One region of the Enterobacter pseudoroggenkampii genome, then DNA from elsewhere that is predicted to be linked to it. Evidence: predicted binding sites of a transcription regulator. Region 1 holds the regulator's gene; each other region holds the start of a gene.
The links. The regulator PurR, encoded in region 1, represses purine synthesis genes. The targets are predictions, from matches to a motif close to CANGCAAACGTTTGCNTG.
Positions count from the first base shown of each region.

Region 1 (4,808 bases):
CGCTCAGCGCATACAGCACCAGCAGCCATGGCAGCATCTGCTGACCTTCCCATTTTTGCAGCGCCGCGCGACAGCCGTACCCGCCCACCAGGAAGGCGATAGTCTGCGGAACATAGCTCAAACCGATGGCCGCCGGGCTGTAGCCCATATCGTGCAGAATGAACGGCGAGCCGGTAAGCCACGCGAAGAAGCTGGCCGAACAGGCGGCGTAAATCAGGACATTGCCGCGATACGCTTTGGCGCTCAGCAGGGAGGTGAAGGTAATCGGCTTCGCATCCGCATGCGCCTCTTTTTTATGCGCGGGCTTAAGGGCAAACGCCGGCAGCATCAGTACCAGCGTGATGGCAAACAGCGTGGCAAAAATGGCCTGCCAGTCAAAGTGCGCGAGGATCCAGCTGCCCAGCAGCGGAGCCAGGGCAGGGGAAAGACCCACCAGCGGCATAATGGTGGCGAAAATACGGTTTGTGCGGTTAGCCGGATAGTAGTCGGTCACCAGCGCCTGCCAGGTCACCGCCGCAGCACAGACGCCCACGGCCTGAATAAAGCGCAACACCAGCAGCCAGGTGGCATCGCGCACCCACAGCATCCCCAGGCAGCCCACGGCAAAAATGGCCAGACCCAGCAGCAGTACCGGTTTACGACCAAAGCGATCCGAGAGCGGTCCCCACAGGAGCTGCGCGAAAGCGAAACCGGCAAGGAACAGGCTCAGGCTGGCGCTGATGGCCGCCGCAGGGGTTTGCAGGTCTTCCTGCATCGCGGCAAACGCGGGCAGGTACATGTCGGTGGCCAAAAAGCCCAGCACGCTTAAGCCGCCGAGCCAGACTAAAAATCCTTTCCTGGGTTGCATTCTCTTATTCTCCTGAGGAGGCAGGTGTACGTTGGCGCAGAGTGTAGGGAGTGCAAAGCCGCTTGTGAAACGCTAATATTTGGCGGGTGCATTCAAATTTTTTGCAGGCAGAAAATGTGGTCAGATTATTCTCTTGAAGTGGTCGATGCTGTCGCGCGTAACGGCAGCTTTAGCGGTGCAGCGCAGGAGCTGCACCGCGTCCCTTCGGCCATCAGCTACACGGTGCGTCAGTTGGAGGAGTGGCTGGCGGTTCCGCTGTTTGAGCGGCGCCATCGTGATGTGGAATTAACGCCCGCAGGGGCGTGGTTTTTGAAGGAAGGGCGTTCTGTTATCAAAAAAATGCAGATCACCCGCGAACAGTGTCAGCAGATCGCTAACGGCTGGCGGGGGCATCTTTCCATCGCGGTGGATAACATCGTTAAGCCGGAACGTACCCGGCAGATGATCGTCGATTTCTATCGTCATTTTTCAGATGTCGAGCTGCGGGTCTCGCAGGAGGTGTTCAACGGCGTCTGGGATGCGCTGGCGGACGGCAGGGCAGAGATGGCAATCGGGGCCACGCAGGCGATCCCGGTCGGGGGACGTTACGCCTTTCGCGATATGGGGATGCTGAGCTGGAAGTGCGTGGTGGCAAGCGATCATCCGCTGGCGGCGATGGAGGGGCCGCTCAGCGATGATACGCTACGCAACTGGCCGTCGCTGGTGCTGGAGGATACCTCCCGTTCATTGCCTAAGCGTATCACCTGGCTTCTGGACAACCAGCGGCGGGTGGTGGCCCCTGACTGGGAATCGTCGGCGACGTGCCTCAGCGCCGGACTGTGCGTCGCGATGGTGCCCGTTCATTTCGCGCGTCCGCGCATCGATACCGGAGAGTGGGTTGAGCTGACGCTGGAGAATCCGTTCCCGGATGCGGCCTGCTGCCTGACCTGGCAGCAAAGTGATGTCTCGCCTGCGATGGCCTGGCTGCTGGATTATCTGGGAGACAGCGAAACGCTAAACCGGGAATGGTTACGGGAGCCAGCATAGCTGGCCCCGTAAAGCGATTAACGACGGTAGTCGCGGAACGGACCGTCCGCAACGGAACGGCGTTCGATAAGACGCGGGTGAACTTCAATGGACTGCGACTCTTCACGTTTGTTGACGATCCTGTCCATCAGCATATTGAAGGCCGTTTCGCCCAGCGAATCTTTCGGCTGGTGAATGGTGGTCAACGCTGGCGTGAAGAAACGCGCGTTACGCACGTTGTCATACCCGATCACGGAAATATCCTGCGGTACGCGCAGACCCAGCTCGTCGGCAGCGCAGAGCGCGCCCATAGCCATGATGTCACCCCCGCAGAAAACGGCGGTCGGACGGTGTGGCTGGGAGACGATCTGCTGCATTGCGCGGTAGCCCGACTCCGGCTCAAAGTCGCCCTGCACAATCCAGTTTTCCGGCACGTTGATCAGCGCTTCTTCCATCGCTTTCATAAAACCGGCCAGACGGCCCGCGCCGGTGTTGCGCTCCAGCGGACCGGGGATCACGCCAATCTCGCGGTGACCGCGTTCGATCAGATAACGACCGGCCATATAGCCGCCTTCAAAGGCATTATCGATAACGGAATCAGTGAAATCCGCGCGCGCTTCACCCCAGTCCATGACCACCATGGGAATATGGCGATACTCTTCGAGCATCGACAGCACGGATTCCGGGTACTCGGAACACATTACCAGCAGGCCATCAACGCGCTTTTGCGCCATCATCGACAGGTAGGCGCGCTGTTTTTCAATGCTGTTCCACGCGTTGCCCAGAATCAGGGTATAACCTTTCTGGAAGCAGTTTTTCTCAACCGCTTCAATGATCTCGGCAAAATAGGCCGCTTCACTGCTGGTGGCCAGCAATCCAATGGACTTGGTGTGATTAACCTTGAGGCTGCGCGCAACCGCACTTGGCGAATAGTGCAGCTCTTTGATCGCTGCCCAGACGGCGTTGCGCGTCTCTTCCGCCACAAAGCGGGTTTTGTTAATTACATGTGATACGGTTGTAGTGGAAACGTTTGCGCGTTTTGCTACGTCTTTAATTGTTGCCATTAAATGTCACTCCAGACCATATCCTAAACTCCTGAAAAACTTGAAGGTAAACGTTTGCCTTCTCTCACCCTTATCACGCAATCTTGAATTGCGGCACGCCGGGAAAACGACACGGGACGTCAGGAGGGGGTCAATGGCCGGTACGCTAATAAATTTAGCGTGGAATTTTGTCCTATCTTGATGAAAAGGGGAAGAGGTAAAGTGTTTATCAGCCTAAATCCAGGAAGATTTTTGACGTAAATTATGCAAAAATGAGCAGGCTCACTTTTCGTGGGGGGATTAAAAGGAGAAAAATTGATGAGTTCCGATCTGAAGTTTTCGCTGTTCACCACCGTTATTGTGCTGGCTCTGATTGTCGCGGCCGGTCTGACGGCTGCGCTGCACTGATTTACGTGGAGGGAGAGCCTTCTCCCTCCCGATCGACCCGATTGTTACTTCTCTGGCAAAAATCTTTTGCCATTTTGTTAACTTCTCATTTTTTGTGATTGATGTCATGCTTTCCGCTTCTTTGTTCTGTGTCACCACATGACACGGCATCCGGAGTTGACGCATGAAAATCAATTTTCCCCTGCTGGCCCTGGCGATTGGCGCTTTTGGGATTGGCACTACTGAATTCTCCCCGATGGGGTTACTGCCCGTCATCGCCCGCGGCGTGGATGTCTCGATCCCTGCGGCAGGGATGTTAATCAGCGCCTATGCTATCGGCGTGATGGTGGGGGCGCCGCTGATGACGCTTCTCCTTTCGCACCGCGCGCGCCGCAATGCGCTGATTTTCCTGATGGCGATTTTCACCCTGGGCAACGTGCTTTCGGCCATTGCGCCGGACTACACCACGCTGATGTTGTCGCGTATTCTGACCAGCCTTAACCACGGCGCGTTCTTCGGGCTGGGATCGGTCGTGGCTGCCAGCGTGGTGCCAAAACATAAGCAGGCCAGCGCCGTAGCCACCATGTTTATGGGGCTAACGATTGCCAACATTGGCGGGGTGCCTGCGGCAACCTGGTTGGGCGAGGTTATTGGCTGGCGGATGTCATTCCTGGCGACGGCTGGACTGGGCGTGGTCGCGATGGTGGCGCTGTTCTTCTCCCTGCCGAAAGGCAGCGCGGGTGAACGTCCTGACGTGCGCAGAGAGCTGTCGGTGCTGGTGCGCCCGCAGGTGCTCTCCGCGCTGCTCACCACCGTGCTGGGGGCAGGGGCGATGTTTACCCTCTACACCTATATTTCACCGGTATTGCATGACATCACCCACGCAACGCCTCTCTTTGTGACCGCGATGCTGGTACTGATTGGCGTGGGCTTCTCGATTGGCAACTATCTCGGTGGGAAATTTGCCGACCGTTCCGTAAGCGGCACGCTGAAGGGCTTCTTAACCCTGCTGATTGTCATCATGATTGCCATTCCGTGGCTGGCGCGTAATGAGTTTGGCGCCGCGATCGCGATGGTCGTCTGGGGAGCCGCCACCTTTGCCGTGGTGCCGCCGCTGCAGATGCGCGTGATGCGTGTTGCGCATGAAGCGCCGGGCCTCTCATCGTCGGTCAACATCGGCGCCTTCAACCTGGGCAATGCGCTCGGTGCGGCGGCCGGTGGGGTCGTGATTTCAGGGGGACTGGGGTACAGCTTTGTGCCGGTGATGGGGGCGATTATTGCCGCGCTCGGCCTGCTGCTGGTGATGATGTCGGGTCGTAAACAGCCTGAAGCAGCCTGCGCTGCGGAATAAACCAAAAACGCAGAAGGGCGAACCCTTCTGCGTGTCTCTTACGCGGCGAAGTTCTTCGCCACAAAGTCCCAGTTAACCAGTGCCCAGAAGTGCTCCAGGTAGTTCGGGCGCGCGTTGCGGTAATCAATGTAGTAAGCGTGTTCCCATACGTCCACGGTCATCAGCGGCTTAGCGC
Region 1 is NZ_JAPMLV010000001.1:1,101,415-1,106,222, forward strand. Features, by position in the region: gene punC (purine nucleoside transporter PunC) at 1-847, opposite strand, end outside; gene punR (DNA-binding transcriptional activator PunR) at 962-1,873, shown strand; gene purR (HTH-type transcriptional repressor PurR) at 1,891-2,916, opposite strand; gene cydH (cytochrome bd-I oxidase subunit CydH) at 3,214-3,303, shown strand; gene OTG14_RS05420 (MFS transporter) at 3,467-4,633, shown strand; gene sodB (superoxide dismutase [Fe]) at 4,672-4,808, opposite strand, start outside.

Region 2 (4,808 bases), 220 kb from region 1:
TTAAGTCGTATCTCATATGCATCTCATAAACTGACGTTTTGTTAGCAGAGTAATTAACAACGCGGAGTTAGACAAGGGAGAAATAAATAAGGCACCGCGAGGGTGCCTGTAGAGAGAAAAGTGGGCATAAGCTTAGTGCCGTTTATACTCATTTTCCTGATAGTCGCCAGATTCTATTTTTGCAATACCTGCCTCTAAAATAGAAATAAACTGACGGGCGACGTCTGTTGTTAGCCACAGCGTCTGTCCAACTTCCGCTTCTTCACGGTTGAGTTGATTCGGGGTCTGGTAGTGCAAACGCAGCATCAGCGCATCGTAGCTATCTACGGTACTGATATCCCAGCCAACAAGTGGATGGGTCTGGATCACTTCACTATTCTTTTCCATTATAACCCCCTTAATGCGTGTTAGAAGACAACGGCTTTGAGGTTCAATGCATGTTTTTCTGAAAGCATCTTCAGTATACCAAGTAATAAGGGTTCCGAAGGGAAAAATAAACAGGTGGCAACACATTTTTCTGCTTTTTAGGATTGTTCGAACAATAAAACACCATCTTGTTCACGATTCTTAAAGAAGATGCCGAATTAATTTGAACTTACCGTATTTTTAGACAAAAAAAGCCGGGGCGACCCGGCAAAAAAACACAATGAGGGAGCAGTATTAATCCGTGATGAACCAGTCGTCTGCGCTTTCCCACGTTTCCTGCAGGATTTCGCTGATGCGATCTTTATCTTCTTTCGCCGCACCAATGACGGAGAGGTTGTTCGCCGCGGCGTAACGCACCGTTACGGCACCCGCGTTGTCGGGAAAGGTGTTGTTAATACGGCGGGATAATTCGCCTGCCAGTGCATCAAGCGCGCCGGCAGGCAGAACAGTTGTTTTGGCTATGGTGACTTCAATACGCATAAATGCCCCCTGTGTAATATACTGTTTATTTATACAGGTATATTATCGGTTTGACAACAAGGGGCATTGATTTTTTAACGTTTTACCGTCCAGTTAACGGTTTCGCCCGCCAGGAAGGGGATCAGCGTGTCATCCGTCAGCGCAATGGACTCCTCAACGTGGCTCGCTTTACGCTCCAGTTCGATGAAGCTGTCGTTGACCGGCAGGCCGTAGAAGCGCGGGCCGTTAAGGGAGCAGAACGCTTCGAAATGTTCCAGCGCGTTCATCTCTTCAAATACGGTCGCGTAGCTGGCAAGCGCCGTTGGGGCGTTGAAGCAGCCTGCGCAGCCGCAGCTTGCCTCTTTACGGTGGCGGGCGTGAGGCGCGGAGTCGGTGCCGAGGAACGCGCGGGAGAACCCGCTGGCAACCAGCTCGCGCAGCGCCTGCTGGTGGATATTGCGCTTGAGAATCGGCAGGCAGTACAGGTGAGGGCGCACCCCGCCCACCAGCATGTGGTTACGGTTAAACATCAGGTGCTGCGGCGTAATGGTGGCGGCGATAAGATCGTTGCCGTCGCGCACGTACTCTGCCGCGTCTTTGGTGGTGATATGCTCAAAGACCACTTTAAGCGCGGGCAGGCGCTGGCGCAGAGGCTCCATCACGGTCTCGATAAACCGGGCTTCACGGTCAAAGATGTCAATTTCGGCATGCGTGACTTCACCATGGACCAGCAGCGGCATGCCCAGTTTCTGCATGCGCTCCAGAACCGGCATGATGGCATCAATGCTGGTGACGCCGTGGCTGGAGTTGGTGGTGGCATTCGCCGGATAGAGTTTCGCCGCCGTAAATACGCCTTCGTTAAACCCACGCTCCACTTCGTTAGGGTCCAGCGAGTCGGTCAGATAGCAGGTCATCAACGGGGTAAAATCGTGTCCCGCAGGCACGGCATCCAGGATGCGCTGGCGATAGGCTATCGCGGCATCGACGGTGGTGACTGGTGGAACCAGGTTAGGCATGACAATCGCGCGGCCATAAATTTCGCTGGTATAAGGCACGACGGTTTTCAGCATATCGCCATCACGCAGATGGATATGCCAGTCGTCAGGGCGGCGGATTTTAAGAACCTGGGGTTGTGCAGTCATGGAAGCTCCGGCTTGTCAGGAATCAGTCATAAGGATGGCTGTTTTTGCCGGACACAAATCATAAGCGGAAACGTTTTCGTTTGCACACTTTTCCGTAAAAAAAAGGGCGCCGCAGCGCCCTTCAGGTTAATCGGTGAAAGGAATGATGATTTCACCTGGCTTAACCTCTATGCCTTTTGCGTATTTTTTCGCCAGAGCTTCACCCTTGCTTTTATCTTCGCTTAAGACGTACGCGGGCTGCTGGTTGAAATAATTACGCAGCGACTGGTTGAGATAGGGCATCAGAGTTTGCAGAACCGGCGCCATCTTGTCCGGCGACACCTGCGCATCGACGACTTCCATCTCCTGGAGGAAAATCGCCCCTTTCTCTTTATTGAACACGGGAAGTGCCTTCAGCTTGAGCTTGATGTTGGCTTTCTGATTGCCAAAGAGGGAGGACATATCAAGATCCGCGTCACCGGCCAGGGTGACTTTGTTTGGCTCTTCACGTCCGATCTGGCTGGTCAGATTCGTGAGCACGATATGCGCGTCCGCCAGCCCCGGCACGCCAATGTCTTTAGAAAAATTGTTATGTTTTTCCAGCGCCTGATTAATTTCCTGTTCACTGACGGTATATTGCGTGAGCTGGTTACAGCCAACCAGCAGACCGCTGACAACTAATGCAGCGGCAAAGACAATTTTCTTCATAGTGTTCCTCAACGAAAAATCGGCGCTTCTGTCCTGTTACGCCAGTATGTCAGCGTGAATGGGCAGAAACCAGCAGAAAAAACTGAGAAGTGGGGCGGGAGGGACTCCCGCCCGAGGGAAAGGCTACGCGCCAGGCTCGAGCATGCCGCTCGCGCTGCGTTTCTGGCTGAACTGCCACCACAGGGCAAGAAGCGTCATAAAGCCCACCACGCCGAGCATCATCCACGGGAGTTCGGGCTGGTTTAACGCTTTGCCGGCATCAAACAACCAGCCGCCCCCGGCGTAACCTAATGCGCCGCCAAGCGCCAGCCCCAGCCGGCTGAAACCCATATAGCTGCCGCGCGCACGCGCATCCGCAAGGGAGGCGCTCAGCGTTTCACGGGCAGGCTCGGCGATGATCGACCCTATATAGAAGGTGCAAATCAGGGTAAACAGCTGCTGGAGAGAGTTCACCAGGCCGATTGGCATCATGCTCAGCGTCATCAGGAACAGCCCGGCCATCAGGCGATGCTCCAGACGAAAACGCCGTTCGCTCCAGCGGGCAATCGGATAAAGCAGCGTTAACGACAGGCAGGCTTCGATGGCGTACATCCATTTAACGGCAGCAGGCGTGCCAGCAATGTCGTTAACCATGATCGGCAGCATCAGCATGACCTGCACAGCCAGCATGTAGTAGCCCGTCAATGTCAGCACATAGGTGACAAAACGTTTGTCGCGCAGGACGCGGCCAAGCCCTTCCCGGACAGGTGCTTTGACCGTCGACAGTTTCCAGGCGGGCAGGAACAGGCCATTAAACAGCGCGCACAAAATAAAGAGTACCGCGCCAGCCGCACAGACCAGACGGAAGTCATACTGCAGCAGCCAGCTTCCCAGCAGGGCGCCGACAACCGCCCCGGCACTGTCCTGCATCATGAGAATCGAGAAGAAGCGGCCGCGGTGCTGCGGGCGAATCAGCTTTACCACCAGCGCGGTGCGGGGCGGATCGAACAGCGTGCCCCCGATACCGGAGAGGAAACAGGAGAACCAGAGCAGCCACGGCTCCTGAGCGACCGCCATCGTGGCAAAGCCTGCCGCGCGCAGCAGCATACCGGTCACGATCATCGGTTTAGCGCCAAAGCGGTCGGCAATGGCCCCGCCAAAGACCCCCAGGCCCTGCTGGACAAACTGGCGTAACCCCAGGGCAATGCCAACCATTAATGCCGCCCAGCCCATTTGATCGACAAAGCGAATCGATATCAGCGGGAAAACGACAAAAAAGCCGAGCACGACCAGCATGTTATCGACGAGCAGGAAATATTTACCCAGGCTCCTGGCCTGTGATACGCGGGACATTTTCCCTCCAGGGAAAATAAGATGGTGAGCACGCTAACATTCTGCGGTGTCGCCGCGTTTTTTCCCACCCCTGAACGCGACAATATTTTTTTATCAAAAGGGTGCTTTGATAGAGAGTTCTCATCGAAAAGTGTGAAAAGAGGTGAAAATGGTATGTCACTGTTTTCACAGACGGCGCAGGCGCAGGTATAGTAAAGCTAATGGGTAAGCTGAAGTGACGGGAAGGAGTGGTATCGATGTTTGGCTATCGCAGTAATGTGCCAAAAGTGCGTCTGACAACGGACAGGCTGGTCGTTCGTCTGGTGCATGAGCGTGATGCCTGGCGTCTGGCGGATTATTACGCCGAGAATCGCCAGTTTTTAAAACCCTGGGAACCCGTTCGGGATGAGAGCCATTGTTACCCTTCCGGCTGGCAGGCGCGCCTCAGCATGATTACGGAATTTCACAAGCAGGGCAGCGCGTTTTATTTCGCGCTGCTGGATCCTGAAGAGAAAGAGATTATCGGGATCGCCAATTTTTCAAACGTGGTGCGGGGATCGTTTCACGCCTGCTACCTTGGCTACTCCATCGGCCAGAAATGGCAGGGGCAGGGGCTGATGTACGAGGCGTTAACGGTGGCGATCCGCTATATGCAACGCACGCAGCATATCCATCGCATCATGGCGAACTATATGCCGCATAATCAGCGCAGCGGCAATTTGCTGGCGCGTTTAGGGTTCGAGAAAGAGGGTTACGCCAAAGACTATCTGCTGATAGACGGAG
Region 2 is NZ_JAPMLV010000001.1:877,995-882,802, forward strand. Features, by position in the region: gene solA (N-methyl-L-tryptophan oxidase) at 1-16, opposite strand, end outside; gene bssS (biofilm formation regulator BssS) at 133-387, opposite strand; gene dinI (DNA damage-inducible protein I) at 661-906, opposite strand; gene pyrC (dihydroorotase) at 981-2,027, opposite strand; gene OTG14_RS04275 (lipoprotein) at 2,154-2,714, opposite strand; gene mdtH (multidrug efflux MFS transporter MdtH) at 2,838-4,046, opposite strand; gene rimJ (ribosomal protein S5-alanine N-acetyltransferase) at 4,283-4,808, shown strand, end outside.
Region 2: a site for PurR is predicted at 2,091-2,108, ahead of pyrC (dihydroorotase). Genes of this name have one in related genera too.

Region 3 (4,808 bases), on a different contig from region 1:
AGAGGGAATGGTGGCCAGCGGCGCGAAGAAAGCCGTCAGCGTTTTATCGCTCTGCAGGCGGATTTCGTTCAGACGCATGGTGTCGATAATCCAGCTCCCGTCGGCGTTGCGCAGGGCGGAGCCGGTGAGTGAGCCGCGGGCCATATCGGCGCCAATCGTGTTCAGCACCACTTCCTTGCCGTTAAGCTGGCCCTCGATCAGCACGTTGGTGGCCGGTACGCCGTTCAGGGTCAGCGAGCCTGCGCTCATCTGAATCTGCGCGTTGTTCCCCAGCACGTTGCCCGCTTCCGGCTGCCACGGGCTGACGCCGCCCGTCACCTTCTGCGCGCTCAGGTCCCATTCGGTATTCGGGCTGTTAAAGGCCATGTTATTCAGCTGCAGGCGATCCGCCTGGAAAGGCAGCGGCGCCGTCTGCGGCGAGAGATTCAGCGTGCCGTCGAACAGGGTGATGGTGTCCATATGCAGCGGATCGGTTACCTGGCGGCTGCTCAGGCCGATATCCACTTTTTTGGCGACCAGCGTGGCGGGTTTACCATCCCGACCAAAGATGACATTTTCCAGAATAATGTGGGAAGGCGACGAAAAGCGGTGATTCATCTTGTCGAAACTGAGTTCGTAATCGGTATTCACCGTCACCCAGCTGCTGACCTGAGACGCGCCCCAGCGGGTCTGGAGCAGAATGTAGAGCGCCAGCATCACAATGAGCAGGGCTACCAGAAGATAGATGAGGAGCTTTCCAATAAATTTCATGGTCTTCCATCCCGCAAAACGCACATAAGGGAGTTATGCACGATTTATGCGCAATCCTCAAGGCGGGAATGGTGTAATTAGATGTCACGGCAGGCATTGACTGCCTGCCGTGAGAGAAATCAATTTTTCTCAGGCGGGAAAACGAGGTTCAGCACGATAGCGGTGATACCGCCTGCGGCAATGCCGGAAGAGAGCAGGTTTTTCACCCAGTCAGGTGCAAACTGCAGGATCAGCGGCTGCTGGGAAACGCCCAGACCGACGGCCAGCGACAGAGCGATAATCATGATCGCGCGGCGGTTCAGCGGCTCGCGGGAGACAATACGTACGCCGGAGGCCGCGATAGTCCCGAACATCACCAGCGTTGCGCCGCCCAGCACAGGCTCAGGGATGTGCTGCACAAAACCGCTCACCGCCGGGAACAGGCCGAGGACGATCAGCATCAGCGCCACCACGAAGCCAACGTAGCGGCTGGCCACGCCGGTCAGCTGGATCACGCCGTTGTTCTGACCGAAGCAGGAGTTCGGGAAGGTGTTGAAGACCGCAGAGACAAACGAGTTCAGGCCATTCGCCAGCACGCCGCCTTTCAGGCGCTTCATGTACAGCGGGCCGGACACCGGCTGCTCGGAGACGTCGGAGGTGGCGGTGATATCACCGATGGTCTCCAGGGAGGTGATCATAAAGACCAGCATCAGCGGCAGGAGCAGACCCCAGTCAATGCCCAGACCGTAGTACAGCGGCGTAGGAACGACGATCAGCGCGCTGTTGGTCGGCGCGGTGTTCTCCGGCAGCATGCCCAGCGCCCACGCCAGCAGGTAACCCGCCGCCATGGCGATCACCAGCGAGGCCACGCGCAGGTAAGGGTTACGCTGACGGTTAAGCAGAATAATGATCGCCAGCACGACGCCCGCCAGCAGCAGGTTTTTCGGCGCGCCGAAGGTGTGGTCGCTCATTGCGGCATAGCCGCCGCCGATGGAGGTAAGGCCCACCTGAATCAGCGACAGGCCGATAATCATCACGACGACGCCGGAAACCAGCGGGGTGATAACGCGGCGAGCCAGATGCAGAACGCGGGAGATCACCATCTCCGTACAGCTGGCCAGCATCAGCGTGCCGAACAGCGCCGCCATCATGGTCGGGACATCCGCACCGCCGGTTTTCAGCGCCGTACCGCCCATGATCAGCGGCGCCACGAAGTTAAAGCTGGTGCCCTGAATCGACAATAATCCCGACCCCACCGGACCCCACGCTTTAATTTGAATAATCGAGGCCACGCCGGAGGCAAAAAGAGACATGCTGATAATGTGCTGCGTGTCCTGCGCCGGTAAACCGAGCGCCTGGCAAATCAGCAGCGCCGGGGTGATCACCGCAACAAACATCGCCAGAAGATGCTGGCAGGCGGCGAACAGCGTTTGCGGCAGCGGCGGGCGGTCTTCAAGGCGGTAAATCAGTTCGCTATTTTGCTTCTGCGCAATCGGTTGCGCATCAGGCGACTCTATGGTGTTAACGGACATCGGCGGCAATCCCACGGTGGAAAAGCGGGCATTTTATCTGACCACATGGTAAAAGCAAACGATTGCCAGCAAAAAAAGGGAAGAAAATCTGCCGCTGTGAGCAGGTTTTCTACAACGTATCGGGAAAAAAAATTACACTTTTTCGCGCCGGGAGCTCATGAAGAGCGCAAACCGGCCCAGGATAACGCCGCGTGTGTATGGAACACGCGCAAAACAGGAGCCTTCTATGATTCATCTCGATACGTTGTCGACACTTGTTGCCGCAACGCTGGTCTTACTGCTTGGCCGTAAGCTGGTACATAGCGTTTCCCTTCTGAAGAAATACACCATTCCTGAACCTGTCGCCGGTGGTCTGCTGGTGGCGCTGGCCCTGCTGATACTGAAAAAAAGCATGGGCTGGGAAATCGATTTTGATATGTCCCTGAAGGACCCGCTGATGCTTGCCTTCTTTGCCACCATCGGCCTGAACGCCAATCTGGCGAGCCTGCGGGCGGGCGGTAAAGTGCTCGGCGTATTCCTGATTGTGGTGGTGGGGCTGCTGCTGATGCAAAACGCTATCGGCATCGGGATGGCGACGCTGCTGGGACTGGATCCGCTGATGGGGCTGCTGGCGGGGTCAATTACCCTTTCGGGCGGCCACGGTACCGGGGCCGCATGGAGCAAGCTGTTCATCGAGCGCTACGGGTTTGAAAACGCGACGGAAGTGGCGATGGCCTGCGCGACCTTTGGTCTGGTGCTGGGTGGCCTGATTGGCGGCCCGGTGGCTCGCTATCTGGTGAAGCACTCCACCACGCCGGACGGCAGGCCGGACGATGAGCTGGTGCCGACCGCGTTTGAAAAGCCGGACGTCGGGCGCAGTATTACCTCGCTGGTGCTGATTGAAACCATCGCGACGATCGCCATCTGCCTGACCGTGGGCAAAGTGGTTGCGCAATGGCTGGCGGGCTCAGCGTTTGAACTGCCGACGTTTGTCTGCGTGCTGTTTATCGGGGTGATCCTGAGCAACGGCCTGGCGCTGATGGGCTTCTATCGCGTGTTTGAACGGGCGGTGTCGGTGCTCGGCAACGTCTGCCTGTCACTGTTCCTGGCGATGGCGCTGATGAGTCTCAAGCTGTGGGAGCTGGCCTCGCTGGCGTTGCCGATGGTGGCGATTCTGGCGGTACAGGCGCTGTTTATGGCGCTGTACGCCATGTTCGTGACCTGGCGCATGATGGGTAAAAACTACGATGCGGCGGTGCTGGCGGCGGGTCACTGCGGGTTTGGTCTGGGGGCTACCCCAACGGCTATCGCCAACATGCAGGCGATCACCGAACGCTTCGGGCCTTCGCACATGGCGTTTCTGGTGGTCCCGATGGTCGGGGCGTTCTTTATTGATATCGTCAACGCGCTGGTGATTAAGCTGTACCTGATGCTGCCGATGTTTGCCTGAATCAGGCGTTGGAATAGCGTTCGGTTTCCGGCATCCAGCGCTCAATTAACGCTGCCGCCTGTTCGGGGTAGCGTTCATGAATATGGCGGGCGAGGCGCTGAACCTCGGGGATCATAGCCTGGTCGCGCAGCAAATCCGCCACTTTGAATTCCGCGTTCCCCGTCTGACGCGTGCCCAGCAGTTCGCCCGGGCCGCGGATCTCCAGGTCTTTTTGCGCAATCACAAAACCGTCGTTGCTGTCGCGCAGCACCTGCAACCGCATCTGGGCTGTTTTTGAGAGCGGGGCTTTGTAGAGCAGGACGCAGTGGGACGCTACCGCGCCACGGCCAACGCGCCCGCGCAGCTGGTGGAGTTGGGCAAGGCCCAGGCGCTCCGGGTTTTCGATGATCATCAGGCTGGAGTTCGGGACGTCCACGCCCACTTCAATGACCGTCGTGGCGACCAGCAAATGCAGCTCGCCCTGCTTAAACGACTGCATCACCGCCTGTTTTTCGGCAGGCTTCATGCGTCCATGAACCAGGCCCACGTTCAGCTCCGGCAGCGCCAGCTTAAGCTCTTCCCACGTGGCTTCGGCAGCCTGCGCTTCCAGCAGTTCCGACTCTTCTATCAGCGTACAAACCCAGTAGGCCTGACGCCCTTCGTGGGTGCAGGCGTTGCGTACGCGGTCGATGATATCACTGCGGCGCGTGTCAGGAATGGCGACCGTTGTGACCGGCGTACGGCCCGGCGGCTGTTCGTCGATGGTGGAGGTATCCAGATCGGCGTAGGCCGTCATCGCCAGGGTGCGCGGGATCGGCGTAGCGGTCATGATCAGCTGATGCGGGTGGAAGCCCTGCTGCAGGCCTTTCTCCCATAATGCCAGACGCTGGTGCACGCCGAAGCGGTGCTGCTCGTCGATAATCACCAGCGCAAGGCCGTTAAACTGCACCTGCTCCTGGAAGATGGCGTGCGTGCCGACAATCATCTGCACCTGCCCGCTGGCAATAGCCTCCTGTTGCGCAAGGCGCGCTTTGCCTTTTTGCTTCCCGGCAAGCCAGCCCACTTCAATGCCCAGCGGCGCGAACCAGGCGCGGAAATTGTTGGCGTGCTGTTCCGCCAGCAGTTCGGTCGGTGCCATC
Region 3 is NZ_JAPMLV010000003.1:132,539-137,346, forward strand. Features, by position in the region: gene OTG14_RS16160 (AsmA family protein) at 1-750, opposite strand, end outside; gene xanP (xanthine/proton symporter XanP) at 870-2,261, opposite strand; gene gltS (sodium/glutamate symporter) at 2,488-3,690, shown strand; gene recG (ATP-dependent DNA helicase RecG) at 3,692-4,808, opposite strand, start outside.
Region 3: a site for PurR is predicted at 2,313-2,330, ahead of gltS (sodium/glutamate symporter). Genes of this name have one in related genera too.